Regions from separate parts of the Streptomyces sp. NPDC015130 genome, predicted to be linked through region 1. Evidence: riboswitches for the same ligand, from Rfam matches in the RefSeq annotation. Region 1 holds a riboswitch; each other region holds the start of a gene.
What was found. A riboswitch is a leader RNA that binds a small molecule or an ion and turns the genes downstream of it on or off. The one in region 1 is predicted to bind cyclic di-AMP.
Positions count from the first base shown of each region.

Region 1 (10,193 bases):
GGAATCGATCTCCACGGCGGTGCGAGAGGTGGTCATGCGGGACTCCTTGCAAGAAGTGTGCGCGATGCTTGTTCGAAAATGCGTGAAGGTGGACTCATTCAAGCAGATCCGAGCATGCCGCTGCCAGGGTTGACGCGTGTCGGCGGATAGAATCGGACGCGCGCACGATCGGGAGGGGATGGACCCATGTCCAAGCACGAGCGGTGGAACGCACTCCTGGAGCTGCTCGCGGCCTCGGGGAAGGTCGAGGTCGAGGAGGCGGCGACCATGCTGGAGGTCTCCGCCGCCACCATCCGCCGGGACCTCGACGAACTCGCCGAGCAGCAGCTGCTCGTACGGACGCGCGGCGGAGCGGTCGCGCACGGCGTGTCGTACGAGCTCCCGCTCCGCTACAAGTCGGCGCGGCACGCCTCGGAGAAGCAGCGGATCGCCGCGGCGGTCGCCGATCTGGTGACCCCGGGAGAGGTCGTCGGGCTCAACGGCGGCACGACGACGACGGAGGTGGCCCGGGCCCTCGCGCTGCGGTTCGCGAGCGGCCGCGCGGAGACGCCGGGCGCGGCCACGGCCGGGCCCGCGCTGACCGTGGTCACCAACGCGCTCAACATCGCCGGCGAGCTGGCGGTCCGCCCACAGATCAAGATCGTCACGACGGGCGGGGTGGCCCGCCCCCAGACGTACGAGCTGGTCGGCCCGCTGACCGTCGGGGTGCTCAACGAGGTGGTCCTCGACGTGGTGGTCCTGGGCGTCGACGGGGTCGACCCCGAGCTGGGCGTGATGGCCCATCACGAGGACGAGGCGAGCATCAGCAGGCTGTTCGCCGAGCGGTCGAGCCGGGTCGTCGTCGTGACCGACTCCTCCAAGATGGGCCGCCGCGCGTTCGCCCGTATCTGCGGTCTGGACCGGATCGACCTCCTGGTCACCGACAAGGACATCTCCGCGGAGGCCACGGCGCAGCTGACGGAGGCAGGGGTGGAGGTCCTCACCGTCTGACCCGGCGGTGGATCCCGAACCCGACCACCATCGGTATTGGTATGAGGTCGGACCAATCCCCACGTTGACTTTCTCAGGCCGCGCACTGTTGTCCAAGCAATTACCGCACGGCTGTATACCTTTAAGCTCCCCTCCCCCATCATGTCTCCCGACGTGCCGCGCGGGCACGCCGTGACAGGAGAGGCGGGGCATGCTTCCCATCAGCCGCAGGGGATTCGTCGGGATCGGTGCGGGACTCGTCGCCGGGGCCGCACTGCCGCCCGGCCGGGCGTCGGCCGCTGCGCGCGCCGCGACGGGCACGCTCACCACCGACGTCCGGCACGTGGTGATCCTCATGCAGGAGAACCGCAGCTTCGACCACTACTTCGGCACGCTGCGCGGCGTACGGGGCTTCGGCGACCGCGCCGCCGGCAATCTCCCCGGCGGCTGGGGCATGTTCAACCAGCCCAACTGGGGCGGCCGGCACTACCCGTGGAAGCTCAGCGACACCCCGCCCGCGGGCGGCGTCGACGGCGAGACGCTCGCGCAGTGCAACGGCGACCTGCCCCACAGCTGGACGTCCCAGCACGCGGCCTGGAACAAGGGCCGGATGGACAACTGGGTCATGGGCGTGGGCAACACCCGGACGCTCGGCCATCTCGACCGGGAGGACATCCCCTTCCATCACGCGCTCGCCGACCATTACACGATCTGCGACGCGTACTTCTGCTCGGCGCTCAGCGCCACCGGCCCGAACCGGACGTTCCTGTGGAGCGGGAAGATCGACGGCTCCAGCAAGGACGGGGGCGAGGAGTCGGGGCTGACCTGGGAGACGTACGCGGAGGCGCTCCAGCGGGCCGGGGTCAGCTGGAAGGTCTACCAGAACGCGCAGGACAACTACGGCGACAACGGCCTCGCCTACTTCAAGAAGTTCACCGACGCGCGCCCCGGCGATCCGCTGCACGACCGGGGCATGGGCTCGGTCCCCAGGGTCACCGGCTCGACGCCGGACGACATCGCCGCGGCGATCCGCGCCGACGTCGTCGCGGGCACGCTGCCGCAGGTCTCCTGGGTGGTGGCGAGCGAGGCGTTCTCCGAGCACCCGTACGCGCCGCCCGGGGACGGCGCCCACTTCGTCGACCTCGTCTACCGTGCGCTCGCCGCCGACGCCGAGGTCTTCGACTCGACGGTGCTGTTCCTCAACTACGACGAGAACGACGGCTTCTTCGACCATGTACCGCCGCCCGTCGCCCCGCCGGGGACACCGGGCGAGTACCTCGACGGCGTGCCGATCGGGCTGGGCTTCCGCGTCCCGATGATTGTCATGTCCCCGTGGACCCGGGGTGGCTGGGTGAGCTCCGAGGTCTTCGACCACACCTCCGTGCTGCGCTTCATGGAGACCTGGACGGCGGCCCTCGGCACACCGGCCACCTGCCCGAACATCAGCGCCTGGCGCAGGAAGGTGACGGGTGATCTGACCGGGGTCTTCGACTTCGCCAACCCGGTGTACGGAGTGCCGGCCGGCCTGCCCTCCACGGCGAAGGTGATCGGCCAGGCCACCTGCGCCCCGCTGCCGAACCCTGCGCCCCAGAACAACGCCCTGCCCGCGCAGGAGTCCGGCAGCCGTCCGGCGCGCGCCCTGCCGTACCAGGTGAACGGCAATCTGGACCGGTTCGAGTTCGGCGCCGCCGGCAAGATCCTGGCCTGGTTCTCGATGACGAACCAGGGGGCGGAGGCCGAGCGGGCGGCGCACTTCTCGATCCACCCGCACCAGCACCGCGACACGGCCGCCTGGCAGTACACGGTCGACCCGGGCGGCACGGCCTCCGACTACTTCAACATCGGCCTCGGCTCGGGTTCCGGTAAGTACGACATCTCGATGATGGGCCCCAACCGCTTCCTGCGGCGGTTCATCGGCGACGCCTCGAAGGCGGGCAAGGCCGTGGAGGTCGCCGCCCGGTTCGCGCCCGAGTCGGGAACGGGCCGGACGGCCCTGTGGTTCAGGATGACCAACGCCTCGGCCGGACCGGTGACGTTCACGATCCGCTCGAACGCCTACCGCACGGACGGGCCGTGGACGTACACGGTCCCGGCGAACTCCAGCCGCGAGGACTTCTTCAACGCGGTGGCCCACAACAACGGCTGGTACGACTTCACGATCCTCGCCGACATCGACGGGACCTGGTCGCGCCGGTACACCGGCCACATCGAGACCGGGTCGCCGAGCGTCACCGGCTGACCGACGCTCACCGGCCGGCCTGCTCGGCGCGGCGGATCGTCGCGTCGAGCAGGCCCAGCGCCTCGGCGGCCGTCCGGCCCGGGGCCCGGTTCCAGGGACCGATCAGTTCGCGCCACCCCTGCGACCGCAGCTCGGCCATGATCCAGGCCGCCGCCTCGTTCATGGTGTCCGCGCTGCCGTAGCCGAGGCGGTGGGCGGCGAGGAGCGCGCCGCAGACGCAGCGCGCTCCCCGCACGTCGCGCAGCTTGTACGGGGCGTTCTGCCAGCCCCATTCGGTGAGCACCAGCCGCGCGTAGCCGAGGTGGACCGAGGGGCGCAGCTCGGGGCTGCCGATCCGGCGCCAGGCGTGCAGACGGTCCGGGAGCACGGCTCCGATCCGGCCGGGGAGCGTGCGTCCGGTGGGGGCCGGCGGCGGCAGCGCGTCAAGCGCGTCGGAGACGAGCCGGTCCACGGGCACGCTGAGCAGGGCCCTCCAGTCGGCGGGTGCGGGCCGGCCGGGTGCGGGCACAGGGGCGGCCTCCGGGACCGGAGCAGAGGCGGGTGCGGGGGCGGGTGCGGGGGTGGTCCAGTCCGTGACGATCCGCTGCCAGGTGGCGCTCTCGAAGAGAGCGGCGGCCTCGCGGTCGAGGGCGTCCGGGCTGAGCGGGGCGGAGGGGGTCGGCATGCGGATGACTCCTGTGTCGGGTGCCTCCATCTTTCAAGATGAATGTCTGGTTTGCGACTTTTGCGCACCCGACTCGCCCCCTTCCACCCCGACGCGGACGAACGGCTCACCGGGGCCAATTTCCACCCATTTACTTACCAACGGAATTACAGCCCATATTCGGACATTGCTCTCGTGGTGACGCGGTTCACTTTCCCCGGCCCCCGTCGGACGGCCGCACGCCCGCAGGCCGTACCGCACTTGGAAGTTCACCGGGGCCGCGGTCAGGTCGATCTTGAATTCTCCGAATTCGGAGATCCAATTCCATGAGCGGCCGAACTGATCCTCTTGTTATCCGCCGCAATGCTGGCCTACGGTCACCCCCATTCGAGCGGAACGCCTAATCCTGCCGCCGTTCGAAACACCTCCCTTTCACCCGACGGCAGGAGCGGGGGACCCACGAATTCGCCGGTCCGGATTCCGGAACGGCTCGGGGTGAAGCCGCGTGTGCGCGGCCGGACATCTCCCGTCCGAACCCGACAGCTCACCCCGCAGGCGCCGGAGAGGAATCCGTCATGCCTGCACACGGTAAGCACCGCCGCCCCCGACACCGCACCGTCTCCCGGGGCCTCGCCCTCGCCGGCACGGGCGGCGTCGCCCTGGCCCTTCCGCTGGTCATCCCCGCCACGGCCGGCGCCGAGACGGTCTCGGCCGCTCCGCAGGCCGTCGCGCAGCCCTTCGCCGCACAGCCCGTCGCCGCGCCGGCCGCCGCTCCCTCGGCCCCCGCAGCCGCGCGCACGTACACCGTGGTGAGCGGCGACTCGCTTTCCCTGATCGCCCAGAAGAAGGGAATTCAGGGCGGCTGGAAGTCTCTTTACCGGGTCAACAAGTCCGCCGTGGGTGACAATCCGTCACTCATTCACCCCGGTCTGGAACTGACGATTCGTCGGGATTCCGCGAAGTCCGCCCCCGCGCCCGCCGCCGCGCAGAAGAAGACCGCCCAGAAGACCGCGCCGAAGACCGCTCCGAAGAAGAGCTCCGCGTCGGCCGAACGGGCGAGCCGCTCCGAGCGCCGCGCCGCCGCCCCGGCCGCCGTCTCGGGTGCCTCCGCCGCCGCGCCCGCCGTCCAGGCCGCACCGGTCGCCGCCGCCCGGTACGCCGACAACCTCGACGGCTGGATCCGCGAGTCGCTGGACATCATGGCCCGCAACGGCATCCCCGGTTCGTACGACGGCATCCTCCGCAACGTGATGCGCGAGTCCTCCGGCAACCCGCTGGCCATCAACAACTGGGACTCCAACGCCGCGGCCGGCACCCCGTCGAAGGGCCTGCTCCAGGTGATCCAGCCGACCTTCGACGCCTATCACGTGCCGGGCACGTCCACGGACCTGTTCGACCCGGTCGCCAACATCACGGCCGCCTGCAACTACGCGGCGGACCGCTACGGCTCCATCGACAACGTCAACGGCCCCTACTAGGGCGTGTTGCGAAAGTAGCGCCGGCCGCCCGAAGGGCGGGCCCGACGGCGTCTGGTGCGTGCGATCGCAAGGCGGAGGGTCGCCCCGATACTGGATGTATCGGGGTGATCCCGACAACGCGGCGAGCGTGCGTGCCAGACGCCGTCGGGCAGGCGGGACTTTCGCAACACGCCCTAGGACGTCAACGGACCTCGCGACGCCCGAACCACTCGGCGAACCAGTCCGTGGCCAGCTCCGCCACCTCTTCCAGGGCCCCGGGCTCCTCGAAGAGGTGAGTGGCGCCGGCGACGAGGGTCAGCCGGTTCTCACAGCGCAGCAGGGCCTGCGCACGCTTGTTGAGGTCCAGGACGAGCGCGTCCCGGCCGCCCACCACGAGGAGGGTCGGGGCCCGCACCCGGGCCAGGTGCTCGCCCGCCAGGTCGGGCCGGCCGCCGCGCGAGACGACGGCGGCGACATCGGAGGCGGGATCGGCCGCCGCCCACAGGGCGGCGGCCGCGCCCGTGCTCGCCCCGAAGTAGCCGAGCGGCAGCGCGCCGCCCTCGGGACGTCCGGCCAGCCACTCCGTGGCGCTCGTCAGCCGTCCGGCGAGCAGCGGGGTGTCGAAGACGCGTGCCCGGTCGGTGGCCTCGGCCTCGGTCAGCAGGTCGAACAGCAGCGTCCCGAGCCCCGCCTGGTTCAGGGCATCCGCGACCGCGCGATTGCGCGGGCTGTGCCGGCTGCTGCCGCTCCCGTGGGCGAAGAGGACGATGCCGGTCGCGCCGTCGGGGACGGCGAGCCGCCCGGCGAGAGTGGCACCGGTCGCCGGGATGCGGACGTCCGTGTCCCGCACGACGGGGCCGCGCGCGGCCCGGCCGCGGGCGAGACAGTCGAGCACCTCCTCGTCGGACGTCTGCGTGAAGTCGCGGTAGAACTGGCCGATCGCGTAGAAGAAGTCGGGCTCACGGACGCTGACGGTCTCGTCGGCCTCTCCCCCGAGGCGGGCGTTCCAGCCGGGCGGGGCGACCGGGACGGCGAGGACGATCCGTGCGGCACCCTTGGCGCGGACCACCCGGCAGGCGGCCAGCGCCGTCGCGCCCGTGGCCAGCCCGTCGTCCACGACCACGACCGTCCTGCCGTCGAGCGGAACGGGCGGACGGTCGCCCCGGTAGCGCCGGGTGCGCTGTTCCAGCTCGACGTGCTCGCGCTCCTCCACGGCCGCGAGGTCCCGCTCGCCCACGCCGGTCTCGCGCAGCACCCGCTCGTTGAGGACCCGCACCCCGCCCTCCCCCAGTGCGCCCATCGCGAGCTCCGGCTGATCCGGCACCCCCAGTTTGCGCACGAGGCAGATGTCGAGGGGCGCGCCGAGCGCGTCGGCGACCTCGGCCGCCACCGGTACGCCGCCCCGCGGGAGCCCCAGGACCACGACGTCCTGGTCCTTGAGGTGGCCGAGGCGGGCGGCGAGCCGGCGGCCCGCGTCGGTGCGATCGCTGAAGTCCATGGTCCGCCGCCCTTCCGCACGCGGCCCGGGCGCGGGAGGAACGGTGTGCGCCGCCCTGCCCGTCTCTCCAGGGTAGACGGCTCGCCGCGACGGGACAGGTCAGCGCGACTGCAGGGCGTCCAGGGCGACGGCCTGGGCTATCGCGAGCCGCCGGTCGAGCGCCGCGTCGGCTATGTCCACGACGTACTTGTCGACGACCGAGAGGCGCTTCTCCACGGACATGACGTGCCGTCCCGCCTCGGCGAAGTCGAAGTGGTACGGCACGACGAAGGGGAGCAGTTCCGTGAAGGGCAGGAACTCCCAGCCGCGCCGCAGGATCGCCACGGTCGCGTTCCGCTCCTGCCCGGTGGTCTCCTGCGGCTCGCCCTCCCGCTCCAGGTGCCAGGTGCTGCGCAGCAGGGACCGGCCGAAGTCCTTGCGGAAGCCGCCCAGCCGCGTGCCGGACGCCCCGTGGACGTCGTAGGTCGCGCCGAGGTCGATCACCTGCCGGGCCCGGAAGGTGAAGAGGACCTGACGCATGGATTCGTCGGTGTAGAAGGTGACGTGCTCCTTGAAGGCCATCCGCTTCTGGTGGGCGAAGGCGACCAGTTCTCCCTCCTCCCCGTCCGGGCCCATGGTGTGCACCAGGTAGCGGTTGGCCATCAGGGTGACCTTCTGCCGCACCAGGAAGCGGTGCTGCGACTGTGCGAGGCCCATCGGTGGTGCTCCTGCCGTTCCTGGACGGTCGGTCGGTGACCGTCCCGTGGGGATGAGAGCACGATGATCCGATGCGGCGGCGGTCCGCCGCTGTCCTCGAAAGTCGCGGACCGCGTCGACCTTCGGATGGGGTCGTTCCCGGCGCGGCAAGTCCGTCGGGCGGCCCGACCGGTCCCGTCAGGCGGCCCGAAGGGTCCCGTCAGGCGGCCAGGCCGGTCCCGTCAGGCGGCGAGGAATGCCTCGATGGCCTCGGCGAGGGCCTGCGGGGTCTCCTCGGGGGCGTAGTGGCCCGCGTCCTTGAGCACTTCGAGGCGCGCGTTCGGGTACCAGCGCAGCCAGGTCGCCTCCATCGCCTCGCTGCCGAGCGCCGGGTCGTGGGCGCCGACGACGAGGAGCACGGGGGTCGGGTTGTCGCGGACGCGCTCGTGGAAGTCGGGCTTGGACCAGGAGTCCAGGTAGGCGCGGAACGCCGTCTCCGAGGAGCGGCTGACGGAGCGGTCGACGAGGGCGCTCAGCCAGGAGTCGTCGTACCGGCCGCCGGTGGTGTTGTCGATGATCGCCCGCCGGTTCGCCGGGGACCCGGCGGCGCCGGCGAACAGCTCCCAGGTCTCCCCGTCGAGCGGGAATCCCGCGGCGGAGACCGGTGAGATGCCGATGAGGGAGCGGACGCGGTCGGGCGCGTCGAGGAGCATGAGCTGGGCCGCCTTGCCACCCATCGAGTGCCCGATGACGGAGAACGAGTCCCAGCCGAGGTCGTCGGCGACGGCGAGGGCGTCGGCGGCGACCTCCTCCATGGTGTAGGCGCCCTCGGTGTCGCGGGCCTCGCCGTAGCCGCGGCAGTCGACGAAGGCGTACGTGCCGGCGGTGTCGTCGAGATGGGCCCGCAGCGGGGCGAAGCTGGTGCGGTCGCCGAACCAGTTGTGGAGGACGAGGGCCCGGCCGGGGCCTTCGCCTTGAACGTCGTACGGAAGAACCCGGCCCGTCATCGTGCCCCCTGGCAGCGAGGTGGTGGCGCCGCGCGTCCGCGGCGGCGCCCATGGTCGACGACCGAGTGTGACGGGACGAGCGCGTGTGGTCAACAAGGCCGGACGGACACGGGGTGCGCACGGGGCGCGAACGGGGCGCTCGGGCGGTCTCACGCGCCGTGCCCGAGATGCGGCGCCTTTCACGGCAGGGGCATCCTGGCTGTGTGACCTCGCACGGCACGTCCGGCCCCGGCCCGGCGGGCGGTACCGGGCGTCCGTCCGGGTACGGGACTGCCGACGGGCCCGCTTCGGGCGCGCTGACACGAGCCCTCGCGGACACCTCGCTGCGGGCCGTCGAGTCGGTCGGCGGGTACGCGGGCGGGGTGTACATGCGGTCGGAGACACCGGGTCTGCTGCGGCTCGCGATCCTCGTGGGGCTGCCCGGGCCGCTGTTCCGTCCCTGGTGGCGGATGCACACCAACAGGCCGTTCCCGGTGGCGGAGGTCCATCGCTCGGGGCAGGCCGTCCACCTCGACGACGTCGAGGACGCGATGCGGCGGTTCCCCCAGCTGGTGGCGAGCCTGCCGTTCCCGTTCGCCTCGCTGTACGCGCCCGTGGTCGCGGGCCGCGAGCGCTTCGGGGTCCTCGTGGTGCTGCGGGCGCCGAGACGGGGCGAGGGGGTGAGCGCGCGCGACCGGGCCCGGATGACCAGCGCCGCCGTCCGGCTCGGCGAGAACCTGGCCGCCCTCACGGCGCACGGGACCGCGGCCGAGTGGAACGGTGACCCCATCTGCGTACAGCTCTCCACCGGCAACGCTCCGCCCGTGCGGTTCGGCTCCTTCGACTGGGACCTGGACTCCGGCACGGTCAGCATGGACGGCGGGCTGCGGGAGATCCTCGGGGCCGGGGTGACCTCGCCCTGCTCGATCGAGGTGCTCACCTCGCGGCTGGACGCGGAGGACGCGTACGCGCTGTGGGCGGCGGCGCTGCAGGCGACGGGCGAGGACGGTCGGCCCGCCGTGCGCAGGATCCGGCTGAAGGGCCCGGACGGCGGCCTGCACCTCCTGGAGGTGACCGCCACGGCCCGGCGGGACGCGCAGGAGGCCGGAAATCCGCCCCGTGCAGGCGGGCACCTCACCGGCACGCTCGTCGACCTGGGCACGGGCCTGGTCGGCTCGGACGCGACGGACCGGCTGCCCCGGGCGATCCTGGCGATCGACCGGCTGGGCCGGATCACGTACCTCAACGAACGCACGGAGCGGCTCCTCGGCCGGCCGCGCGGAGCGCTCGCGGGGCGGCCCCTGTGGGAGGCGCTGCCCTGGTTCGGCCTCCCCTTCCACGAGGAGCAGCTGCGCGCCGCGCTGCTCTCCGACGAGCCGGTGCGCTTCCTGGCCCGTCCGGAGCGGGGCCGGTGGCTCACGGTCTCGCTGCACCCCGGGCGGGACGGCGTGACCATGGTCCTCGTCCCGGAGGAGGACCCGACGGGGTCCGCACCCGGCACGGCGCCGGGCCGCCCGGACGGGGCGCCCGGTGCCGACGGGCCGGACGGGGCGGAGCTTCCTGACCGTCCGCACCGGGAGGCGGACGACGGGATCGGGGACGAGGGCGACCGGGCGGCTGCCCTCTACCGGCCGGTGGCGCTGGCCATCGCCCTCTCGGAGGCCGTGACGGCGCGCCAGGTGTCGGCCGTGGTGACCGAGGAGCTGCTGCCGGCCTTCGGCGGACG
Region 1 is NZ_JBIBVC010000028.1:45,175-55,367, forward strand. It holds gene ACF08F_RS36295 (SIS domain-containing protein) at 1-36, opposite strand, end outside; gene ACF08F_RS36300 (DeoR/GlpR family DNA-binding transcription regulator) at 187-990, shown strand; gene ACF08F_RS36305 (phosphocholine-specific phospholipase C) at 1,181-3,208, shown strand; gene ACF08F_RS36310 (hypothetical protein) at 3,216-3,872, opposite strand; cyclic di-AMP (ydaO/yuaA leader) riboswitch at 4,239-4,422, shown strand; gene ACF08F_RS36315 (transglycosylase SLT domain-containing protein) at 4,427-5,329, shown strand; gene ACF08F_RS36320 (alpha/beta family hydrolase) at 5,511-6,806, opposite strand; gene ACF08F_RS36325 (hypothetical protein) at 6,906-7,502, opposite strand; gene ACF08F_RS36330 (alpha/beta fold hydrolase) at 7,724-8,488, opposite strand; gene ACF08F_RS36335 (SpoIIE family protein phosphatase) at 8,692-10,193, shown strand, end outside.

Region 2 (10,193 bases), on a different contig from region 1:
ACCGGAGGGACCACAGGTCGAGGACCGGGCAGTCGTAGCGGTCCGCGATGGCCCGGACGTGCGCGGTGTAGGTGGCGATCTTCCCGCGCAGGTGCTTGAGCACGGGGATGTCGCGGGTGTCGAAGCCGGTGGTCACCATGACGGTGCCGACCGCGGAGGTGAGGTCCGCGACGGCGCGCTCGAAGCGCTCGGCCACGTCGTCGGGGTCGGTGCCGGGCCGGATGATGTCGTTGCCGCCGGCACAGAAGGTCACCAGGTCGGGGGCGAGTTCCTTCGCCCGGGGGACCTGTTCCGCCACGATCTGGTCGAGCAGGCGTCCGCGTACGGCCAGGTTGGCGTAGCGGAAGTCGTCGTGCTCCGGCAGCTGGTCGGCGAGCAGGACCGCGAAGCGGTCCGCCCAGCCGACGTACGTCCCGTCGGGGCCGGGGTCTCCGACGCCCTCGGTGAAGCTGTCACCGATCGCCGCGTACGACCCGAATGCGTTCTTGTCTCTTGATCTCGAATCGTCTGCCACGGGAGCACATCCTTCCCTTTCGGATGTGACCTACGCGACCGTAAGGAGGGGTTGACGGTGGGTGACATATGCCACCGATAAAGAAATTGCCAAGCCGGAATAGGCCGGGCACACCGGTGGCCCGGCACAGGGGTGCCGGGCCACGCGGGTGAGCAGGTACGTCAGATGGAGACGCCGTGCTGGCGCAGGTACGCCAGCGGGTCCAGGTCGGAGCCGTAGCTCGGCGAGCTGCGGATCTCGAAGTGCAGGTGCGGGCCGGTGGAGTTGCCGGTGGAGCCGGACAGGCCGATCTGCTGGCCGCCGGTCACGGACTGGCCGGACGAGACGGAGAGGGAGGAGAGGTGGGCGTACTGCGAGTAGGTGCCGTCGGCGTGCTGGATGACGACCTCGTTGCCGTAGGCGCCGCTCCAGCCGGCCGAGACGACGTTGCCGGCGCCGACGGCGCGGACGGTCGTGCCGGAGGAGGCGATGAAGTCGACACCGGTGTGGTAGCCGGAGGACCACATGGAGCCGGAGGCGCGGTACGGGGTGGAGATGCCGCCGCTGACGGGGGCGACCCAGCCGGTCGAGGAGCCGGCGTCCGACTGCACGGCGGCGGCCGGGGCGGCGGCGCGCTGGCTGCTGCGGGAGGCGCGGGTCTCGTCGCCGGAGCCCTGCGTCGACCCGCTCTTCGGGGCGGCCTTCGCGGCGGCCTTGGGCGCGGCCTTCGGGGCGGCCTTGGGCGCGGCGCTCTTCGGGGCGGCGGTGTTCTTCGCGCCGAGGGTGAGCTTCATGCCGGGAAGGATCAGCGAGGGGTTCTCGCCGACGACCTGGCGGTTGTCCGCGTAGAGCTTCTGCCAGCCGCCGGCGAGGTGGTGCTCGGCGGCGATCTTCGACAGGTAGTCGCCGCTGACGACGGAGTACGTCTTCGGCGCGGCCTTCGCGGCGGCGGGCGCGGCCTGGAGGGCGGCGGGCGCCTTCGCCTGGGCGACGACGGCCTGGGCGGGGACGGCGGCCGGGGCGGCCTGCTCGGCGGCGTGGGCTCCGGTGGCGCCGAGGAGCGGCAGCGCGACGACGGCGCCTCCGGTACCGGCGGCGACGAGTCCACGCGTGAGCGGGTTGATCCTGGGACGGCGGTGCTTACCCTTCGCGGGCATGGCGAATTCCTCTCCGGCGCCTACGAGGTGAGCTGTCGGGTTCGGACTGGAGATGTCCGGCCGCGTGTCCACGCGGCTTCACCCCGAGCCGTCCTGTTGTCGCGGGACCGGCGTACTTCCTGGGTCCCCCGCTCCTGCCACACATGGGATGAGTGCGGATTCCGGACGGTGGCAGGATTCGGCGGTCCGACCGGATTGACGGTGACGCTAGACGAGCGGGGTCGGAGCGAACAAGCCGCAGATTTCCACCGGCATTACAGGGGCCGCATTCCGTCCGGAATTCCGGTCACCCTCCGTCGATGACGGTCCCTCGATTTCCCTTTTCCGTACGGAAATTGCTCCGGGCCCTCGGCCACGATCCGTCACTTCTATGACCCTGCTCACGCGCCGGCGCCCATCTCGCCCTCAACCAGGGCGCGTTCGACCTAACGGTCAATTTCGGACAGATCGCCCATTCCCGTCCGAGGGGGTGCGCCGACCCCGCCCCACCTGGATGATTGCCCCAGGAACCGATCTCGCATCGGGCCCCCGAACGACGACCCCCCAGGAGCATCCGTGACGCAGCAGCTGCCGCAGGTCCCGCCCACCGAAGCGAACGAACCCGAGCTGGCCGAGGTCCGCAACTTCCGGGACGTGGGCGGCCTGCCGACGACGGACGGGCGCGCCGTGCGACCCGGCCGGCTCTTCCGCAGCGGCCACCTCGCCCACGCCACCGAGACCGACGCCGCCTTCCTCGCCTCTCTGGGCCTGCACACCGTCTTCGACTTCCGCAACGAGGCCGACCGCAAGGTCGAGGGCGCGGACGTCGAACTGCCCGGCGTGCGGAACGTGAACATCCCCCTCAACGACCCGGCCGACGGCAAGGAGTTCTGGAAGCTGGTGCGCGACGGCGACATAGCGCAGCTGCGGGAGATCCTGGGGGACGGCAAGGCCGCGACCCGAATGTCCGACTCGTACCGGAAGATGGTGGTCGAGCGGACCGAGGAGCACAGCCGGATCCTGCACTCCATGGCCGAGGAGAGCGTCCCGGCCCTGATGCACTGCGCGGCGGGCAAGGACCGCGCCGGCCTCTCCATCGCGATCACCCTGCTCGCCGTCGGCGTCGAGCGCGAGGCGATCGAGGCGGACTACGTGAAGTCGAACGACCCGCACCGCCGCTACAAGGTGCGCCGCAGCTCCACCGCCGCGGACGCGATGTCGCCCGAGGTGATGGAGCTGCTGAGCCCGCTCTTCGACGCGCGGGTGGAGTATCTGCGGGCCGCCCTGGAGACGATCGAGGCGACCTGGGGATCGGTCGAGACCTACCTCACGGAGGGGCTCAAGCTGGCCCCCGAGACCCGTGAGCGGCTGCGGGAGCGCCTCCTCACCGAGGCGTGACCCCGCCGGGTCAGGGCCCCCGGGCCCTGACCCCTACCGGTTCTGGCCGCCCAGCATGAACAGCAGGTAGAGGAAGCCGGCGAAGAGGTGACCGGCGATCAGGTAGGCGAAGAGGCGGAGCACGAGCCCCTTGGGGAACTTGCCCTCACCGCGCTCTTCGCCGGTGACCGGTACGGACTTCTCGGACATGTCGTGCCTTTCTTCTCGGACGGGATCACGCGGTCTCAGCGCCGGTGCGGCGTTCCGTCCCCGAGGCACAGCTCGGCGACGGGACTCTGCAGCAGGGTGTGCACGAAGAGCAGCTCGGCCCCGCCGGAGGTGGCGGCGCCGATGCGGTGCGGGGTCAGCGAGTCGAAGTGCGCGCTGTCCCCCGGATCGAGGACGTGGACGGCCTCGCCGAGCGCGAGCCGCACCCGCCCCTCCAGGACGTGGATCCACTCCTCACCGGGGTGGACCCGCACGATGTCGGCCCGGGTGGCGTACGGCACGTGGACGCGCAGGCACTGGAGCGCCCGCCCGGCGCCGCCGGCCTGCCGGTAGATCCAGCCGTCGGCCTCGACGGGCTCGGAGCGGCCGGCCCGGACGACGGGGTCCCGCTCGGGGGGTGCCTCGCCCAGGAGCTCGGAGACCGTCGTACCGTAGATACGGGCGAGGCCGAGCAGCATCGGCAGCGAAGGCTGCCGGTTCCCCGTCTCCAGCCGGGAGAGGTGGGCCGGCGAGAGACCGGCCCGCTGGGCGGCGGCCTCCAGGGTGAGTCCCCGGCGGCGGCGCAGGGCCCGCAGCTGCGGGGCGACGTCGGGCAGGACGCCGGGGGTGGCGGTGTCCGGGGAGATCTCCCCGGGGACGTGGTCCATGTGTCCATTGCGCCAGGATCATGCCTCTGAGGCAAGTTTCTTGCCCCAGAGGCAAAGACCTTCGCGCTAACGCTGAGCGACCGCCTGCTTCACCAGGGTCCTCCCGAAGTCCCACATCAGCCCGCCGCCGCCGTGGGCCTCGTCCATGACCGCCGTGAAGGCCGTGACGAACCGGTCCACGTCCGTCTCGTCGACGACCAGCGGCGGGATCAGCTTGATCACCTCCAGACGGTCCCCGGAGACCTGGGTGAGGATGTGGTGCCGCTGGAGCAGCGGCACGACGACCATCTGCGCGAAGAGTCCCTTGCGGGCCGTCTGCAGCATCGTCCAGCGGCCGCGGAGCCCCAGCGAGGACGGCCGGCCGAACTCGATCCCGATCATCAGACCGCGCCCGCGGATCTCGTGCAGCAGCTCGTAGCGGGGCACGAGCTCCCTGAGGCGGCCCGAGAGCAGCTCGCCCATCCGGCGGGCGTGGGCGACCGTGCCCTCGTCCTCCATGACCGACAGGACGGCGAGCCCGGCCGCCATGGCCTGCGCGTTCGCCCCGAAGCTCGCCGAGTGGACGAGGACCCGGTCCATCGAGGAGTAGACCTTCTTGAAGATCCAGTCCTTGCCGAGGGTGGCCCCGACCGGCACGTAGCCGCCGGAGAGCGCCTTGGCGACGCAGACGAGGTCCGGCTCGACCCCGGCCTCGTGCTGGTACGCGTAGAAGTCGCCGGTCCTGCCGAGGCCGGTCTGCACCTCGTCCGCGATCAGCAGCGCGCCGTGCCGGTGCAGCAGCTCCTGGGCGGCGAGCAGGAAGCCGGGCGGCGCTTCGTGGACGCCCTTGCCCTGGATCGGCTCCACGACGAAGGCGGCCACGTCGCCCCGGCGCAGCTCCCGCTCCAGGGCCTCCAGGTCGCCCAGGGCGATCTCGGTGTCCGGCAGGAGCGGCTCGAAGCCGTCCCGGAAACATCGCTCCCCGTTGACGGAGAGCGAGCCGGTGGTGAGCCCGTGGAAGGCGTGGGCGCAGTAGAGGACCCTGGGCCGCCCGGTGGCGTACCGGGCGAACTTCAGGGCGGTCTCCACGGCCTCGGTGCCGCTGTTGCCGAAGAAGACGCGGTCGAGGTGCGGGCTGTGGGCCAGCAGCCGCTCGGCGAGCAGTCCCGGCAGGGGCTGGCAGTCGAAGCGGGTGAGGTCCGCGAGCTGGGCGTCCAGGACGTCGTGGAGGGCCTTGCGGACGACAGGGTGGTGCCGTCCGAGGCCCATCACGCCGAAGCCGGCGAGCATGTCGAGGTGGTCGACGCCGTCGGCGTCCCAGAAGTGGGCACCTTCGGCCCGCTCGTACACCTTGTCGAAGCCGATGGTGTGGAGCATGCGCGGCAGCTGGTGGTTGAGGTACCTGGCGTGCAGCTCGTAACGCTCGCCGCCGCGCTCGGCGAGCAGCGCCCGCAGGTCGAACTCGCCGCTCATGCCGGCCACCTCACCCGTCGCTCCCGGAGACGGTCTCCCGGATCGCGCGCAGGGACTCCTTGAGGGAACCCATGGTGGCGAGGACGGCGGTGGGTTCGTAGCCGCAGTGGGCCATGCAGTTGGCGCAGCGCGGGTCCTTTCCGCGGCCGTACTTGTCCCAGTCGGTGTCCTCGACGAGTTCGCGGTACGTGGGGACGTAGCCGTCGCTCATCAGATAGCAGGGGCGCTGCCAGCCGAAGAGCGAGTAGTTGGGAATGGCCCAGGCCGTGCAGGGGAAATCGGCCTTTCCTTCGAGGAAGTCCAGGAAGAGCGGCGAGTGGTTGAGGCGCCAGCGGCGCCTGTTTCCGCCCGCGAAGGCCTTCTTGAAGAGTTCCCGGGTCTGCTCGACGCCGAGGAAGTGTTCCTGGTCGGGGGCCTTCTCGTAGGCGTAGGCGGGCGAGATCATCATTTCGTCGACCTGAAGGTCGTCGTTGAGGAAATTGAGCACCTCGATGATGGTCTGCGGGGTGTCCGTGTTGAAGAAGGTCGAATTGGTGGTGACGCGGAAGCCGCGCCGCTTGGCCTCCTTGATGGCCGCCACCGCCTCGTCGAACACGCCCTCCTTCGCGACGGATTCGTCGTGCCGCTCGCGCAGGCCGTCGATGTGCACGGCGAAGGCGAAGTACGGGGAGGGCGTGAAGTCCGCGAGCTTCTTGCGGAGCAGCATCGCGTTGGTGCAGAGGAAGACGTACTTGCGCCTGGCCACCAACTGACGGACGATCTCGTGGATCTGAGGGTGCATCAGGGGCTCGCCGCCCGCGATGGACACCATGGGGGCGCCGGACTCCAGGACCGCGCCGACGGCCTGCGCGACCGGCATGCGCTGCTTGAGGACACCCGCCGGGTGCTGGATCTTTCCGCAGCCCTCGCACTTGAGGTTGCAGGCGTAGAGCGGCTCCAGCTCGACGATCAGCGGGAACTTGTCCCGCTTGCGGAGCTTCTGTTCGAAGAGGTAGGTCCCGACCCTGATGGACTGACGGAGCGGCATGGCCATAACTCGTTCACCTCCTGGGGAGCAGCAAAGAACGGTGCCATTCGAAGAACGCGGGAAGGACGGCACGAAGGACACGGAAGGCTGATATTCCCCCGCGTACCGTGCCGATCCGGACCAGTTCATGTTCTGGAGCGTCCACGACCACCCGGACGGCCGCAACCGGGCGGGCGTCCGGGCCGCTCCCGAGCCGTCCGGCCTCCCGCGCGGTGCGCAGGGTCGCCGCGGACTCCATGTCGACGGCGATCGCGCCGGTGGCGCGCAGCGCGGCCCGCTCGGGGCCGCGCACCACATGGTCGGAGCCGCTCAGCGGGCCGGTGTGGACGGTCCGCCCGGGTACGGCTCTGACCAGCGCCTTCACCAGGAGCTCGGTGCCGACGCAGGGGGTCGTGCCCTCGGGGCCACGGGTCTCCTCCGCGACCACCAGGTCCCCCGGGTGCATGCCCGGGGCGAGCCCCGCGCAGAAACCGGAGGCGATGACGGCGGCGTCCGCCCACCGCTCCTCGCCGAGCACCCGGGCGACGGTCCGGCGGGCGTGGGCGGGGCCCATGCCCGTACGCACCACGGTCACCGGCCCCGGGGCGCCGCCGCGGTCCCCGCTGCGCAGGGCGAACTGCTCGATGCCGAGCGCGCAGGCGATCAGCAGCGGCGGAGCCGTGCCGGGGCAGGCGGCCGGGTCCGGGCCCGGCCCGCGGCCCATCAGCGGTCCTTGCCGGGCGAGGGCTCCCCGTGCACGTAGCGCCCGAGCGCCGTGAGGGGGAAGACGTGCCGGTACAGGTGGTAGTTGATGGAGAAGTCCCAGGGGAAGCCGGTCCCGGTGAAGTACGGCTCGTCCCAGGTGCCGTCCTCGCGCTGCGTCCCGGCGAGCCAGGCCACACCCCGCCGGACGGGCTCCGACTCTCGCTCGCCGGCCGCGAGGAGGGCGAGGAGCGCCCAGGCGGTCTGGGAGGCGGTGGAGGCACCGCGTCCGATCCACGCCTCGTCCTCGTACGAGCGGAGGTCCTCGCCCCAGCCCCCGTCCTCGTTCTGCACGGTCCCGAGCCAGTGGACGGCCCGGCGGACGGCCGGGTGGGAGACGGGCAGTCCGGCGGCGGTGAGCGCGGGGAGCACCGAGCCGGTCCCGTAGACGTGGTTGACGCCCCAGCGGCCGAACCAGGCGCCGTTCGGCTCCTGGTTCGCGAGCAGCCACTCGATTCCCCTGCGGGTACGGGGGTCCTCGGCCAGCCCTTCGTGGGCCAGCATCTCCACCACATGGGCGGTGACGTCGGCCGAGGGCGGGTCGACCACCTCCCCGAAGTCGCAGAAGGGGAGCTTGTTGGGGAAGGGGCTGGTGTTGTCGGCGTCGAAGGCGGCCCAGGCGCCGTTGCGCGACTGCATGCCGAGGGTCCAGGTGATGCCCCGGGCGACGGCCGCGTCCACCCTCGCCGGGTCGGTGTGCCTGACCCGGCGCAGGGCGAGCACCACCTCGGCGGTGTCGTCGATGTCGGGGTAGTTGTCGTTGTGGAACTCGAAGGCCCAGCCGCCCGGGGGCAGCCCGGGCCGCCGCACCGCCCAGTCCCCGGTCCGGGTGATCTCCTCGTCGAGCATCCAGTCGACGGCCTTGACCAGGGCCGGATGGTCAGGGGGGAGACCCCCGTCGGCGAGCGCGATGGCGGCGAGGCAGGTGTCCCAGACCGGCGACTGACAGGCCTCGATCATGCGGGTGGGGCCGGCTCCTTGGCCGTCGGGCCCGGAGGGACCGTCCTCGCGCCAGACGGCGAAGCGGTCGAGGGACTCCAGGCCCGCGCGCATGACCGGGTGCTGGAGGTCGTAGCCGAGCAGGTGGAGGGCGATGACCGAGTAGACGGCGGGCGGCTGGATGCCGCCCCAGCAGCCGTCGTTCTCCTGGCGCTCGACGATCCACCGCGCGGCCAGGTTCATCGCGGCCCCGCGCAGCCCGCGCGGCGCGATCCGGTGGTAGGCGTGCAGCGCCTTGTCGAGCCGCTGGAAGATCCCGTCCCAGCCGGTGGCCGGGGCGAGGGGACGGGGCGGGTTCGGCCGGGCCGGATCGGTGTGCAGCTCGTCGAGCGGGAAGGGCGCGGGGCGGACCGGGCGCTTCGCGGAGACCACGGTGAGCGGCACGATCGTCTGCCGGGCCCAGCAGCCGAAGTCGTAGATGTTGAGCGGGAACCACTTCGGCAGGAAGAGCAGCTCGGGGGGCAGCTCGGGCAGGTCCTCCCAGCGCCACCAGCCGAAGAGGGCCAGCCAGATCCGGGTGAAGACCCGGGCGGCGGCGATGCCGCCCCGGGCGCGCACCCAGGCGGAGGCGCGGGCCATGTGCGGGGCCTCGGGCGGGTCCCCCGCGAGCCGCAGGGCGACATAGGCCTCGACGGTGGCGGAGACCTCGCCGGGTCCGCCGTAGAAGGTGGCCCAGGCGCCGTCCTCCCGCTGCTCGCCGCGGATGTGGCGGGCCGCCGCGCGGACGGTGTCGGCGTCGAGGATGCCGAGGAACTGGCGGAGGAGGAGGTCCTCGGCGTCCATGGTGACGTTGGTCTCCAGGTCGCCCTTCCACCAGCCCGCCGGGTCCTGGCGGGCGAGCAGGTGCTCGACGGCGCGCTCCGCGGCCCGTGCGGCGGCTTCGTCGAGGCCCGGCGCGGCGGCGCCGGTGTCCTGCGTGGTACTGGCCGCGGCCGCCCTGGGGCCCACGGCCCCGGCGCTTCCGTCGGTCGTCGCTGTCATGGCTTCCCCTTGCGGCAGTCGGTTACTTCTGCTTCTACGGGTCTGCCGTCGGCCGGCGCCGGAAGGCACCGGCCGGCGACCGCGAACTCATATCAGGGTGATGGTGATCATCTCTTCCGTACGACCACGAAGTCGGCCAGCGCGGTGAGCTGTTCCCGCACACGGGCGGGCATGTCCACCTCGTGCAGGGCCGCGATCGCGACGGCGTGCTGGCGGCGGGCCTCCTGGGAGGTCCACTCCCGTCCTCCGGCCTCCTCGATGAGGGCCGCCCGGAAGGCGAACTCCTCCTCGGAGAAGCTGTCGAAGTCGTTGGACTTGGCGTCCTCGGCGAGCAGTCGGCCGAGCTGCTCGGAGGCGGGTCCGCCCGCGGCGAGGGCCGCGACGACCGGCAGCGACTTCTTGCGCTGGCGCAGGTCGCTCCAGGTCTGCTTGCCGGTGGACTCCGGGTCGCCCCAGATGCCGAGGAGGTCGTCGACGGCCTGGAAGGCGAGCCCGAGGTGGTACCCGTACTCCTCCAGCTTGTCGGCGGTGCGGTCGTCGGCGCCGCCGAGGACGGCACCGATGGAGACGGCGCAGGCGAGCAGGGCGCCCGTCTTGTTGCCCTCCATCTCCAGGCACTCCTCGACGGTGACCCGCTCGCGGTGCTCGTAGGAGATGTCCTGGGCCTGCCCGTCGATGAGCTTGCGGCTGGCGGTGGTGAGCCTGCGGGTGGCGCGCCCGGCCTCGACGGTGCCGAGCTCCAGCAGGATCTCGTTGGCCAGGGCGAACAGCGCGTCGCCGACCAGGATGGCCTGGGCGGGGCCGTGCACCTTCCACACGGTGTCGCGGTGGCGGCGCTGCTCGTCGCCGTCCATCAGGTCGTCGTGGAGCAGCGAGAAGTTGTGGACGAGCTCCACGGCGACGGCACCGGGGATGCCGACCTCGGGCGCGGCGCCGGCGGCCTCGGCGGACAGCAGGGCCAGCGCGGGGCGGACCGCCTTGCCGCCGTCTCCGTCGGCGGGGTTGCCACCGGCGTCGATCCAGCCGAAGTGGTAGGCGGCCACGGTGTCCATGGGCGCGGCGAGGCGGTCGACGGCCGCCCGCAGTACGGGGGTGGACAGGGTCCGCCCCCG
Region 2 is NZ_JBIBVC010000007.1:360,510-370,702, reverse strand. It holds gene ACF08F_RS17815 (SGNH/GDSL hydrolase family protein) at 1-514, opposite strand, end outside; gene ACF08F_RS17810 (peptidoglycan DD-metalloendopeptidase family protein) at 676-1,650, opposite strand; cyclic di-AMP (ydaO/yuaA leader) riboswitch at 1,655-1,844, opposite strand; gene ACF08F_RS17805 (tyrosine-protein phosphatase) at 2,206-3,027, shown strand; gene ACF08F_RS17800 (DUF6126 family protein) at 3,061-3,216, opposite strand; gene ACF08F_RS17795 (helix-turn-helix domain-containing protein) at 3,252-3,881, opposite strand; gene ACF08F_RS17790 (aspartate aminotransferase family protein) at 3,948-5,333, opposite strand; gene hpnH (adenosyl-hopene transferase HpnH) at 5,344-6,366, opposite strand; gene ACF08F_RS17780 (1-hydroxy-2-methyl-2-butenyl 4-diphosphate reductase) at 6,374-7,063, opposite strand; gene shc (squalene--hopene cyclase) at 7,063-9,081, opposite strand; gene ACF08F_RS17770 (polyprenyl synthetase family protein) at 9,189-10,193, opposite strand, start outside.
Region 2: another riboswitch for cyclic di-AMP. It lies ahead of ACF08F_RS17810 (peptidoglycan DD-metalloendopeptidase family protein); the one in region 1 lies ahead of ACF08F_RS36315 (transglycosylase SLT domain-containing protein).

Region 3 (10,193 bases), on a different contig from region 1:
GGGGAGGCGGTGGACTCGGCGATGGCCAGGGCCCGCCGCATGGCCTGGTCGTCGAGCTGGTCGCTGAGCGGCGCGAGGAAGAGACCGGTGGCGAGGACGGTCACACCGGTCGCGATGGCCAGCTGCATCAGCAGGACCTGCGCGAACATCCGCCGAGGCCACCCGAACCGCCGACGGCGCACGAGGGGCCGCGCGGGGCTGCTGGTCTGTGCGGGTCTCATGCCGAAAAGGTACGGGTCGAAATCCCGGGACCGGAAATACCGACCTGAGGGCGCCTCGGCTTCACCGGGCCGCCCCAGGCCTCCCCGGCGCACGCGCCGTCCGCCGGGGCCGGGGCGCAGGGGCGGATTCGGACGCCCCCGGATGTTCCCGCCTATCCTGGGGCCTTCCCACGGCCGTGGGAAGGAACCCGTTACCGGAGGCGCGACCCTTGACCACGCAGCAGATTCCCGTCGTCGTCCTCGCCGGGTTTCTCGGGGCCGGGAAGACCACGCTCCTCAACCATCTGCTGCGCAGTGCCCGGGGTACCCGGATCGGGGTCATGGTCAACGACTTCGGGGACATCGGCATCGACGCGATGACCGTCGCCGGGCAGGTGGGGTCGACCGTCTCCCTCGGCAACGGGTGCCTCTGCTGTGCGGTCGACGCCGGTGAGCTCGACGAGTACCTGGAGGTCCTGACCCGGCCCGAGTCCCGGCTCGACGTGATCGTGATCGAGGCCAGCGGGCTCGCCGAGCCGCAGGAGCTCGTGCGGATGGTGCTCGCCAGCGAGAACGAGCGGATCGTCTACGGAGGACTCGTCCAGGTCGTCGACGCGGCCGAGTTCGGGGCGACCCGGCGGCGCCACCCGGAGACCGACCGGCATCTGACGATCGCGGACCTCGTCGTCGTGAACAAGGCGGACCGGGTCTCCGCGGACGAGCTGGCCGCCGTACGCGAGACGGTCGTCGGCCTCGCCGGGAAGGCCGCCGTGGTCGAGGCCTCGCACGGGCGGGTCGATCCTGAGCTGCTCTTCGACCGGGTGGTGCCCGAGGACGAGATCGAGGGCCAGATGTCCATCGAGGACATCCTGTACGGCCCCGAGGACGAAGCGCACGCGCACCCGCACGCCGCGTACGAGACGGTCTCCCTGACCGCCTCGACCCCGCTCCACCCGCGCCGCCTCATGGCCTTCCTGGACGCGCGGCCGGAGGGCCTGTACCGGATCAAGGGCTTCGTGGACCTCGGCGCCGCCGACCCGGACAACCGTTACGCGGTCCACGCGGTCGGCCGCTTCCTGCGCTTCTACCCCGAGCCGTGGCCCGCGGGCGTGGAGCGGCTCACCCAGCTCGTCCTGATCGGCTCCGGCGTCGACGCCGCGGGGCTGCGCAAGGAGCTCGCCGGATGCGAGCAGAACGGGCCGCAGGACGCCCCCGACGAGCACAGCATGTGGGGCGTCCTGCGGTACGTGCGCCAGAGCGGGACGGACGAGGAGCCGGACGAGGGCTGAGCCCTTCCCGGCCCGGCCCCCGCCCCGCCCGTCGTCAGTTCGCCGGAGGGGAGGCCAGCACGTCCACCGGCTGCGGCAGCGGCGCGCCCGAGCCGTCGCGGCGGGGGTCCACCTCGGGCAGGGGCACCGGAGTGCCGTTCTTCTGCGCGGCCCGTGCCGGGGTGGCGCCCGCCCAGGCCAGGATCAGGACGTCCTCGCCCTTCAGGAACCGCTGGCAGCGGACACCGCCCGTCGCGCGGCCCTTGCGCGGGTACTGGTCGAAGGGGGTCAGCTTCGCCGACGTACCCGTCGAGGAGTCCAGTGTGCCCGTGGAGCCCGCGACGGTGAAGACGACGGCGTCCGCCGCCGGGTCGACCGCCGTGAACGAGAGCACCTCGGCGCCCGCGGTCAGCTTGACGCCCGCCATGCCGCCGGCCGGCCGGCCCTGGGGCCGTACCTGCGCGGCCGGGTAGCGGAGGAGCTGGGCGTCGGAGGTGATGAACACCAGGTCCTCCTCGCCCGTCCGCAGCTCGGTCGCGCCGACGATCCGGTCGCCGTCCTTGAGGGTGATGACCTCCAGCTCGTCCTTGTTCGCCGGGTAGTCCGGGACCACGCGCTTCACGACGCCCTGGAGCGTCCCGAGCGCGAGGCCCGGGGAGGACTCGTCGAGCGTGGTCAGGCAGACCACCGACTCGTCCGCCTCCAGGGACAGGAACTCCGAGAGCTGCGCGCCGCCCGCGAGGTTGGGGGTGGCCGCGGTGTCGGGGAGCTGCGGCAGGTCGATGACCGCGATGCGCAGGAGCCGGCCGTCCGAGGTCACCGCGCCGACGTCGCCGCGCTGGGTGGCGGCCACCGCCGAGACGATCAGGTCGTGCTTGGTGCGCGGCGCGTCCGGGTCGGCCGGCGGCAGCTCCGCCGTCGCCGTACGGGCCAGCAGTCCCGTCGAGGAGAGCAGGACCCGGCACGGGTCGTCGGCGACCTCCAGCGGTACGGCCGCGACCGGCGCGCCCGCCGATTCGAGCAGGACCGTCCGCCGGTCGGTGGCGAACTTCTTGCCGACGGCGGCCAGCTCCGCCGAGACCAGCTTCCGCAGCTCCGCGTCGGAGTCGAGGATTCCGGTCAGCTCGTCGATCTCGCCGTTGAGCCGGTCGCGCTCGGTCTCCAGCTCGATGCGGTCGAACTTGGTGAGGCGGCGCAGCGGCGTGTCCAGGATGTACTGCGTCTGGATCTCGCTCAGCGAGAAGCGCTCCATCAGGCGCTCCTTGGCCTGGGCGGAGTTCTCGCTCTCCCGGATGATCCGGATGACCTCGTCGATGTCGACGAGCGCGACGAGGAGGCCGTCGACCAGGTGGAGCCGGTCGCGCTTCTTGGTGCGGCGGAACTCGGAGCGGCGGCGGACGACCTCGAAGCGGTGGTCGAGGTAGACCTCCAGGAGCTCCTTGAGGCCGAGCGTGAGCGGCTGGCCGTCCACGAGCGCCACGTTGTTGATGCCGAAGGACTCCTCCATCGGCGTCAGCTTGTAGAGCTGCTCCAGGACCGCCTCCGGCACGAAGCCGTTCTTGACCTCGATGACGAGGCGCAGGCCGTGGTTGCGGTCGGTGAGGTCCTTGACGTCGGCGATGCCCTGGAGCTTCTTGGAACCGACCAGATCCTTGATCTTGGAGATGACCTTCTCGGGGCCGACCGTGAACGGCAGCTCGGTCACGATGATGCCCTTGCGGCGGGCCGTGACCGTCTCCACGGTCGCCGTGGCGCGGATCTTGAAGGAGCCGCGGCCCGACTCGTACGCGTCCTTGATGCCGGACAGTCCGACGATCCGGCCGCCGGTCGGCAGGTCGGGGCCGGGCACGAAGCGCATCAGCGTCTCGAGGTCGGCTCCGGGGTGCCGGATCAGGTGGCGGGCCGCCGCGATCACCTCGCCGAGGTTGTGCGGCGGCATGTTGGTCGCCATGCCGACCGCGATCCCGGAGGCGCCGTTGACCAGCAGGTTCGGGTAGGCGGCGGGCAGCGCCACCGGCTCCTGCTCCTGGCCGTCGTAGTTCGGCGAGAAGTCGACGGTGTCCTCGTCGATGGACTCGGTCATCAGCAGCGCGGCGGGGGCCATGCGCGACTCCGTGTACCGCATGGCGGCGGGCGGGTCGTCGTTGCCGAGGGAGCCGAAGTTGCCATGGCCGTCGACGAGGGGCAGCCGCATGGAGAAGGGCTGCGCCATGCGGACCATGGCGTCGTAGATCGACGCGTCGCCGTGCGGGTGGAGCTTGCCCATCACCTCGCCGACGACGCGGGCGCACTTGACGAACCCGCGGTCGGGGCGGAGGCCCATCTCGCCCATCTGGTAGACGATGCGGCGCTGGACGGGCTTCATGCCGTCGCGGGCGTCGGGGAGCGCGCGCGAGTAGATCACCGAGTACGCGTACTCGAGGAAGGAGCCCTGCATCTCGTCGACGACGTCGATGTCGAGGATCCTCTCCTCGTACGCGTCGTCCGGCGGCGGTGTCTTCGTGCTGCGGCGGGCCATCGCGGCTGCGGCTCCTTCACCAACAAGGTTGATCTGACGCGGACCATTGTGGACCGTGCCACCGACAACGCCGACCGCGACCCGGAAGAGGGACATCTGGAAGGGGCGGGAACTTCGCGAGGTGTCGGCGCGCTTGCATACAGTGGCAGGACTTTTTCACATCGCGATCGAAGGGACGTACATGCCCATGGGTCACACGGCCACGGCCGAGGCCGGCTCCGGCGGCCTGACAGCGACCGAGCACCGGTTGGCGAACGGCCTGCGCGTGGTGCTCTCGGAGGACCACCTGACCCCGGTCGCCGCGGTCTGCCTCTGGTACGACGTCGGTTCGCGGCACGAGGTCGAGGGCCGCACGGGCCTCGCCCACCTCTTCGAGCACCTCATGTTCCAGGGCTCGAAGCAGGTCCACGGCAACGGGCACTTCGAGCTGGTGCAGGGCGCGGGCGGCTCGCTCAACGGCACGACGAGCTTCGAGCGCACCAACTACTTCGAGACCATGCCCACCCACCAGCTGGAGCTCGCGCTCTGGCTGGAGGCCGACCGCATGGGCTCGCTGCTGGCGGCCCTGGACGACGAGTCCATGGAGAACCAGCGGGACGTCGTCAAGAACGAGCGCCGCCAGCGCTACGACAACGTGCCGTACGGCACGGCCTTCGAGAAGCTGACGGCGCTGGCCTACCCGGAGGGCCACCCGTACCACCACACGCCGATCGGCTCCATGGCGGACCTGGACGCCGCGACGCTGGAGGACGCGCGGAACTTCTTCCGCACGTACTACGCGCCGAACAACGCGGTGCTGTCGGTCGTCGGCGACATCGACCCGGCGCAGACGCTCGCCTGGGTCGAGAAGTACTTCGGCTCCATTCCCTCCCACGACGGCAAGCGGCCCCCGCGCGACGGCTCGCTGCCCGACGTCATGGGCTCGGAGCAGCGTGTGGTCCTCGTCGAGGAGGTCCCGGCGCGCGCGCTGATGGCCGCCTACCGGCTCCCGCACGACGGCACGCGCGAGTGCGACGCCGCCGACCTGGCCCTGACCGTCCTCGGTGGTGGCGAGTCCTCCCGTCTGCACAACCGCCTGGTCCGCCGGGACCGTACGGCCGTCGCCGCCGGCTTCGGCCTGCTGCGGCTCGCCGGGGCGCCCTCGCTGGGCTGGCTGGACGTCAAGACCTCCGGCGGCGTCGAGGTCCCGCAGATCGAGGCGGCCGTCGACGAGGAGCTCGCCCGCTTCGCCGCCGAGGGCCCGACGCCCGAGGAGATGGAGCGCGCACAGGCCCAGTTGGAGCGGGAGTGGCTCGACCGGCTCGGCACCGTCGCGGGCCGCGCCGACGAACTGTGCCGGTTCGCCGTGCTGTTCGGCGACCCGCAGCTCGCCCTGACCGCCGTCGACCGGGTCCTCGACATCACCGCCGAGGAGGTGCGGGCGGCCGCCGAGGCCCGGCTGCGCCCCGACAACCGCGCGGTGCTCGTCTACGAGCCGGTGGCCACCGAACAGAGCGAGAGCGACAGCGACGAGGGAGAGGGAGCGGACCAGTGACCGACGCTGCCGTGTCTTTGACGAGCATGGACTTCCACCCGCAGCCCGAGCCGGGCGTCGCCAGGCCCTGGGCCTTCCCGGCCCCGGACCGCGGCTCCCTGGCCAACGGCCTGACCGTGCTGACCAGCCACCGCCCCGGTCAGCAGGTCGTGGCCGTGGAGCTCTTCCTGCCGGCCCCGCTGGACGCCGAGCCGGCCGGTCTCGACGGCGTCGCCACGATCATGGCCCGGGCCCTCTCCGAGGGCACGGACCAGCGCGACGCCGAGGAGTTCGCGGCCGAGCTGGAGCGCTGCGGTGCCACGCTCGACGCGCACGCGGACCACCCGGGCGTCCGGGTCTCCCTCGAGGTGCCCGTCTCCCGGCTGCCCAAGGCGCTCGGGCTGCTCTCCGAGGCGCTGATCGCCCCGGCGTTCCTGGAGACCGAGATCGAGCGCCTCGTGCGCAACCGCCTCGACGAGATCCCGCACGAGACGGCCAACCCGGCCCGCCGCGCCGCCAAGCAGCTCTCCAAGGAGCTCTTCCCGGCCGATTCGCGGATGTCCCGGCCGCGCCAGGGCACGGAGGAGACGGTCTCCGCGATCGACGCCGCCGCCGTGCGTGCCTTCTACGAGGCGTACGTCCGTCCCGGCACGGCCACCGCCGTGGTGGTGGGCGATCTGACGGGCGTCGACCTGGACAAGGTCCTCGCCGAGACGCTGGGCGCCTGGACCGGCGAGCCGGCCGAGACGCTCGCGATGCCGCCGATCACCGCCGACGACACCGGACGGGTCGTCATCGTGGACCGTCCCGGCGCGGTGCAGACCCAGTTGCTGATCGGCCGGATCGGTCCGGACCGCCACGACAGCGTCTGGGCGGCCCAGGTCCTCGGCACGTACTGCCTCGGCGGCACGCTGACCTCCCGCCTCGACCGGGTCCTGCGCGAGGAGAAGGGCTACACGTACGGCGTGCGGGCCTTCGGGCAGGTGCTCCGCTCCGACGCCGAGGGGAACGGCGCGTCGATGCTCGCCATCAGCGGCTCCGTCGACACCCCCAACACCGGCCCGGCACTTGACGACCTGTGGAAGGTGCTGCGGACGCTCGCCGCGGAGGGCCTCACGGACGCCGAGCGCGAGACGGCCGTGCAGAACCTGGTGGGCGTGGCACCGCTCAAGTACGAGACGGCCGCCTCGGTCGCCGGGACGCTCTCCGACCAGGTCGAGCAGCACCTCCCGGACGACTACCAGGCCCAGTTGTACGCGCGCCTCGCCGAGACGGGGACGGTCGAGGCGACCGCGGCCGTGGTCAGCGCCTTCCCCGTGGACCGGCTCGTCACCGTGCTCGTGGGCGACGCGGCGGAGATCGCCGAGCCCGTGCGGGCGCTCGGCATCGGTGAAGTCACCGTGGTGACCGGCTGATCGCACGCGCCGACCGCCGGGTCGCACATGCCGACCCGGCGACGGAAGGCCTCGACGTCACGGTTTCGTCGAGGCCTTCCCGTTTGTCCGGATTGCGGGCAAGGGTGGTCGTCTGCCCTGTGGCATGTCTTACAAACTGACGCGTCTGTTTGCCGATTGACAGACGATCCGCATAGCGTCGGTCCGTCTGTTCGTCAGTTGTACGCGCCGCACTCGCGGCAGCGGACAGTCATCGCCGAGTCCCCGTCAGGCGCGAGCCTGGGGAGCCGGGGACCCACACAGTCCCTGGGGTGAATCGGGCGCCTTCGTCTCGTACGGAGGGGCTCGTAGGAGACCTTCCTGCTCCGAACCCGTCAGCTAACCCGGTAGGCGAGAGGGAAGGAAAGGATCAGCCTCTACATGGCGTTCACCCGTGCCACCGGGAAGCATCGTGGTCCGAGCCGGATGGCGCGCCGCAGCGTGGGCATCGCCGGCGTCGCGACGCTCGCCACCACCGGCGTCATCGGAACCCTCGCCTCCCCGGCGCTCGCTGCCGACGCGGACAACCGCTCCGCCGAGGACACCGGCCGCATCAAGGTGATCACCGAGGACTCGATCGCGGACCGGATCGACGCCCAGGCCGCCGCCCAGGAGCAGGAGGCCTTCGAGGCCGTCGCCAAGGAGAAGGCCCAGGCGGAGGCCCGCGCCGAGGCGAAGCGCAAGGCCGAGGCCCGCGCCAAGGAGGTCCGCGAGGAGCGCGAGCGCGCCGCCCGCGAGGCCGAGCGCCGCCGCCTCAACTCCTTCCAGCTCCCCGTGGCCGGCTCGTACGTGACCACCGGCTACAAGACCGGCGGCTCGCTCTGGTCCTCCGGCAGCCACTCCGGCATCGACTTCCACGCCTCCTACGGCAGCTCGGTCGTCTCCGTCGGCTCCGGCACCGTCGTCGAGGCCGGCTGGGGCGGCGCGTACGGCAACAACATCGTCATCCGGATGAACGACGGCACGTACACCCAGTACGGTCACCTCTCGTCCATCGGGGTCTACGTCGGCCAGACCGTCGAGCCGGGTCAGCAGATAGGCGTCTCCGGCTCGTCCGGCAACTCGACCGGCCCGCACCTCCACTTCGAGGCACGCACGGGATCCGACTACGGCTCGGACCTGAACCCGATCTCCTACCTCCGCGCCCGCGGCGTCAGCCTCTGACACCACGTCGATCGCGTCGCAAAAGCCCCGGCTCGTACTGAGCCGGGGCTTTTTCGTCGACCGGGCGACCGAAATGTATGAGCCTGGATTCCATGCGGGCATCGGAAATTCCGGCCCGCTGCAATAGAGTCACGGAACAAGCTCGGAACAGGCTCGGAACGAGTACGGGACGAGCACACGAAGAGCACGGGACGGACGCAGAACAGGCGTCACCCGAATTGTCTCTCGCGGACCAAAGGCGGAGGTCGGACATGCGCGTTCCCGCGCAATCGGTGTGCACGGCGATCCGGGACGACATCGTCTCCGGTGTCTTCGAGCGGGGTGGGCGGCTGACCGAGGAGCAGCTCGCCCGTCGCTACGGGGTCTCCCGTGTCCCGGTCCGCGAGGCCCTGCGCACCCTGGAGTCCGAGGGTTTCGTCGTCACCCGCCGGCACGCCGGCGCCCATGTCGCCGAGCCCACCGAGCAGGAGGCGGCCGATCTCCTCGACATGCGGGCCCTGCTCGAACCGCTCGGCGCCGCCCGCGCCGCGCAGCGCCGCACCGAGGCCCATCTGAAGGTGCTGCGCGGCCTGGTCAGGCTGGGCCAGGAGCGGGCCAGGCGCGGCCAGGGGGAGGATCTGCGCTCGCTCGGCGGCTGGTTCCACGAGACGCTGGCACAGGCCTCCGGCAGCCCGGCTCTGACGGCCCTGCTCACCCAGCTCCGGCACAAGATCACCTGGATGTACGCCGTCGAGCAGCCGGCCCACCCCGTGGAGGCCTGGTCCGAGCACGGCGCCATCGTGGACGCCGTCGCGCGCGGCGACGCGGAGCGGGCCAGGGCGCTGACGGCGCTGCACGCGGAGCGCTCGCTGGCACTGCACCGGCTCAAAGGGTCGGAGCGCGGCCGTGTGAGGGTTTCGCAACATGTCGTCAACACGGCGAGCGGTCAGAATTAACGCGCGCACCGTATACAAAGAAGAGGAATTCGACGGAGCTGCTTCGCGCTGCCCGGAATTACGCGGAAGTCGGCCCGGGAAACGCAGGATCCGGAAACCGGGTCGAGATCCCTCGGGAATCCTCGGGAATCCGGTTCGGGAATCCGGCTCGGAAATCCGGCCCCGGAAACGCGAGAACCGCGGCCGCCGGGATTCCGGCAGCCGCGGTTCTCGTCGTACGGGAAGGCGGGGTCAGACGGTCTCGGGGAGCTCGTCGAGACCCTCGGCCACCAGCTTCGCGAGGCGGTCCAGCGCGGCCTCGGCGCCGTCGGCCTCGGAGGCCAGGACGATCTCCTCGCCGCCCTGCGCGCCCAGGCCGAGCACCGCGAGCATCGAGGCGGCGTTCACGGGGGTGCCGTCGGACTTGGCGATCGTCACCGGAACGCCGGAAGCCGTGGCGGCACGGACGAAGATGGACGCGGGGCGGGCGTGGAGGCCCTCGGCCCAGCCGACGTTGACGCGGCGCTCAGCCATGGTGTTGCCCTTCAAGTCTCAAGCGGGTTGTCTAGACCAGTCTCTCACGGGATGCGCGGTGCTCCTACCGACCTTCGGCCCGGACCGCACCGTCCTTCGGCCCTCCCCACCTTGCACGGCAGGCACCCGCCGCGCGACCGGTGCCCGTGCCGTGCACCGGCCGTAGGCTGGCCCCATGCAGAGCGCGTCGGAGCAGTCGGAAGCGGCGGATCGACCGGCACCACCGGCACCACCGGAGCACGCCTATCCCGACCACTGGGAGGCGGACGTGGTGCTCCGGGACGGCGGCACCGCGCGCATCAGGCCGATCACGGCCGACGACGCCGACCGGCTGGTCAGCTTCTACGAGCAGGTCTCGGACGAGTCGAAGTACTACCGCTTCTTCGCGCCCTACCCGCGGCTCTCCGCCAAGGACGTCCACCGCTTCACCCACCACGACTTCGTCGACCGGGTGGGCCTCGCCGCTACCGTGGGCGGCGAGTTCATCGCCACCGTCCGCTACGACCGCATCGACGAACGCGGCATGCCCGCCTCGCACCCGGCCGACGAGGCCGAGGTCGCCTTCCTCGTCCAGGACGCCCACCAGGGGCGCGGAGTCGCCTCGGCCCTCCTCGAACACATCGCGGCGGTCGCGCGCGAGCGGGACATC
Region 3 is NZ_JBIBVC010000019.1:140,889-151,081, forward strand. It holds gene ACF08F_RS31620 (ATP-binding protein) at 1-221, opposite strand, end outside; gene ACF08F_RS31625 (CobW family GTP-binding protein) at 431-1,489, shown strand; gene ACF08F_RS31630 (DNA topoisomerase (ATP-hydrolyzing) subunit A) at 1,524-3,986, opposite strand; gene ACF08F_RS31635 (M16 family metallopeptidase) at 4,168-5,520, shown strand; gene ACF08F_RS31640 (M16 family metallopeptidase) at 5,547-6,914, shown strand; cyclic di-AMP (ydaO/yuaA leader) riboswitch at 7,138-7,301, shown strand; gene ACF08F_RS31645 (M23 family metallopeptidase) at 7,314-8,096, shown strand; gene ACF08F_RS31650 (GntR family transcriptional regulator) at 8,348-9,031, shown strand; gene ACF08F_RS31655 (HPr family phosphocarrier protein) at 9,263-9,544, opposite strand; gene ACF08F_RS31660 (GNAT family N-acetyltransferase) at 9,720-10,193, shown strand, end outside.
Region 3: another riboswitch for cyclic di-AMP. It lies ahead of ACF08F_RS31645 (M23 family metallopeptidase); the one in region 1 lies ahead of ACF08F_RS36315 (transglycosylase SLT domain-containing protein).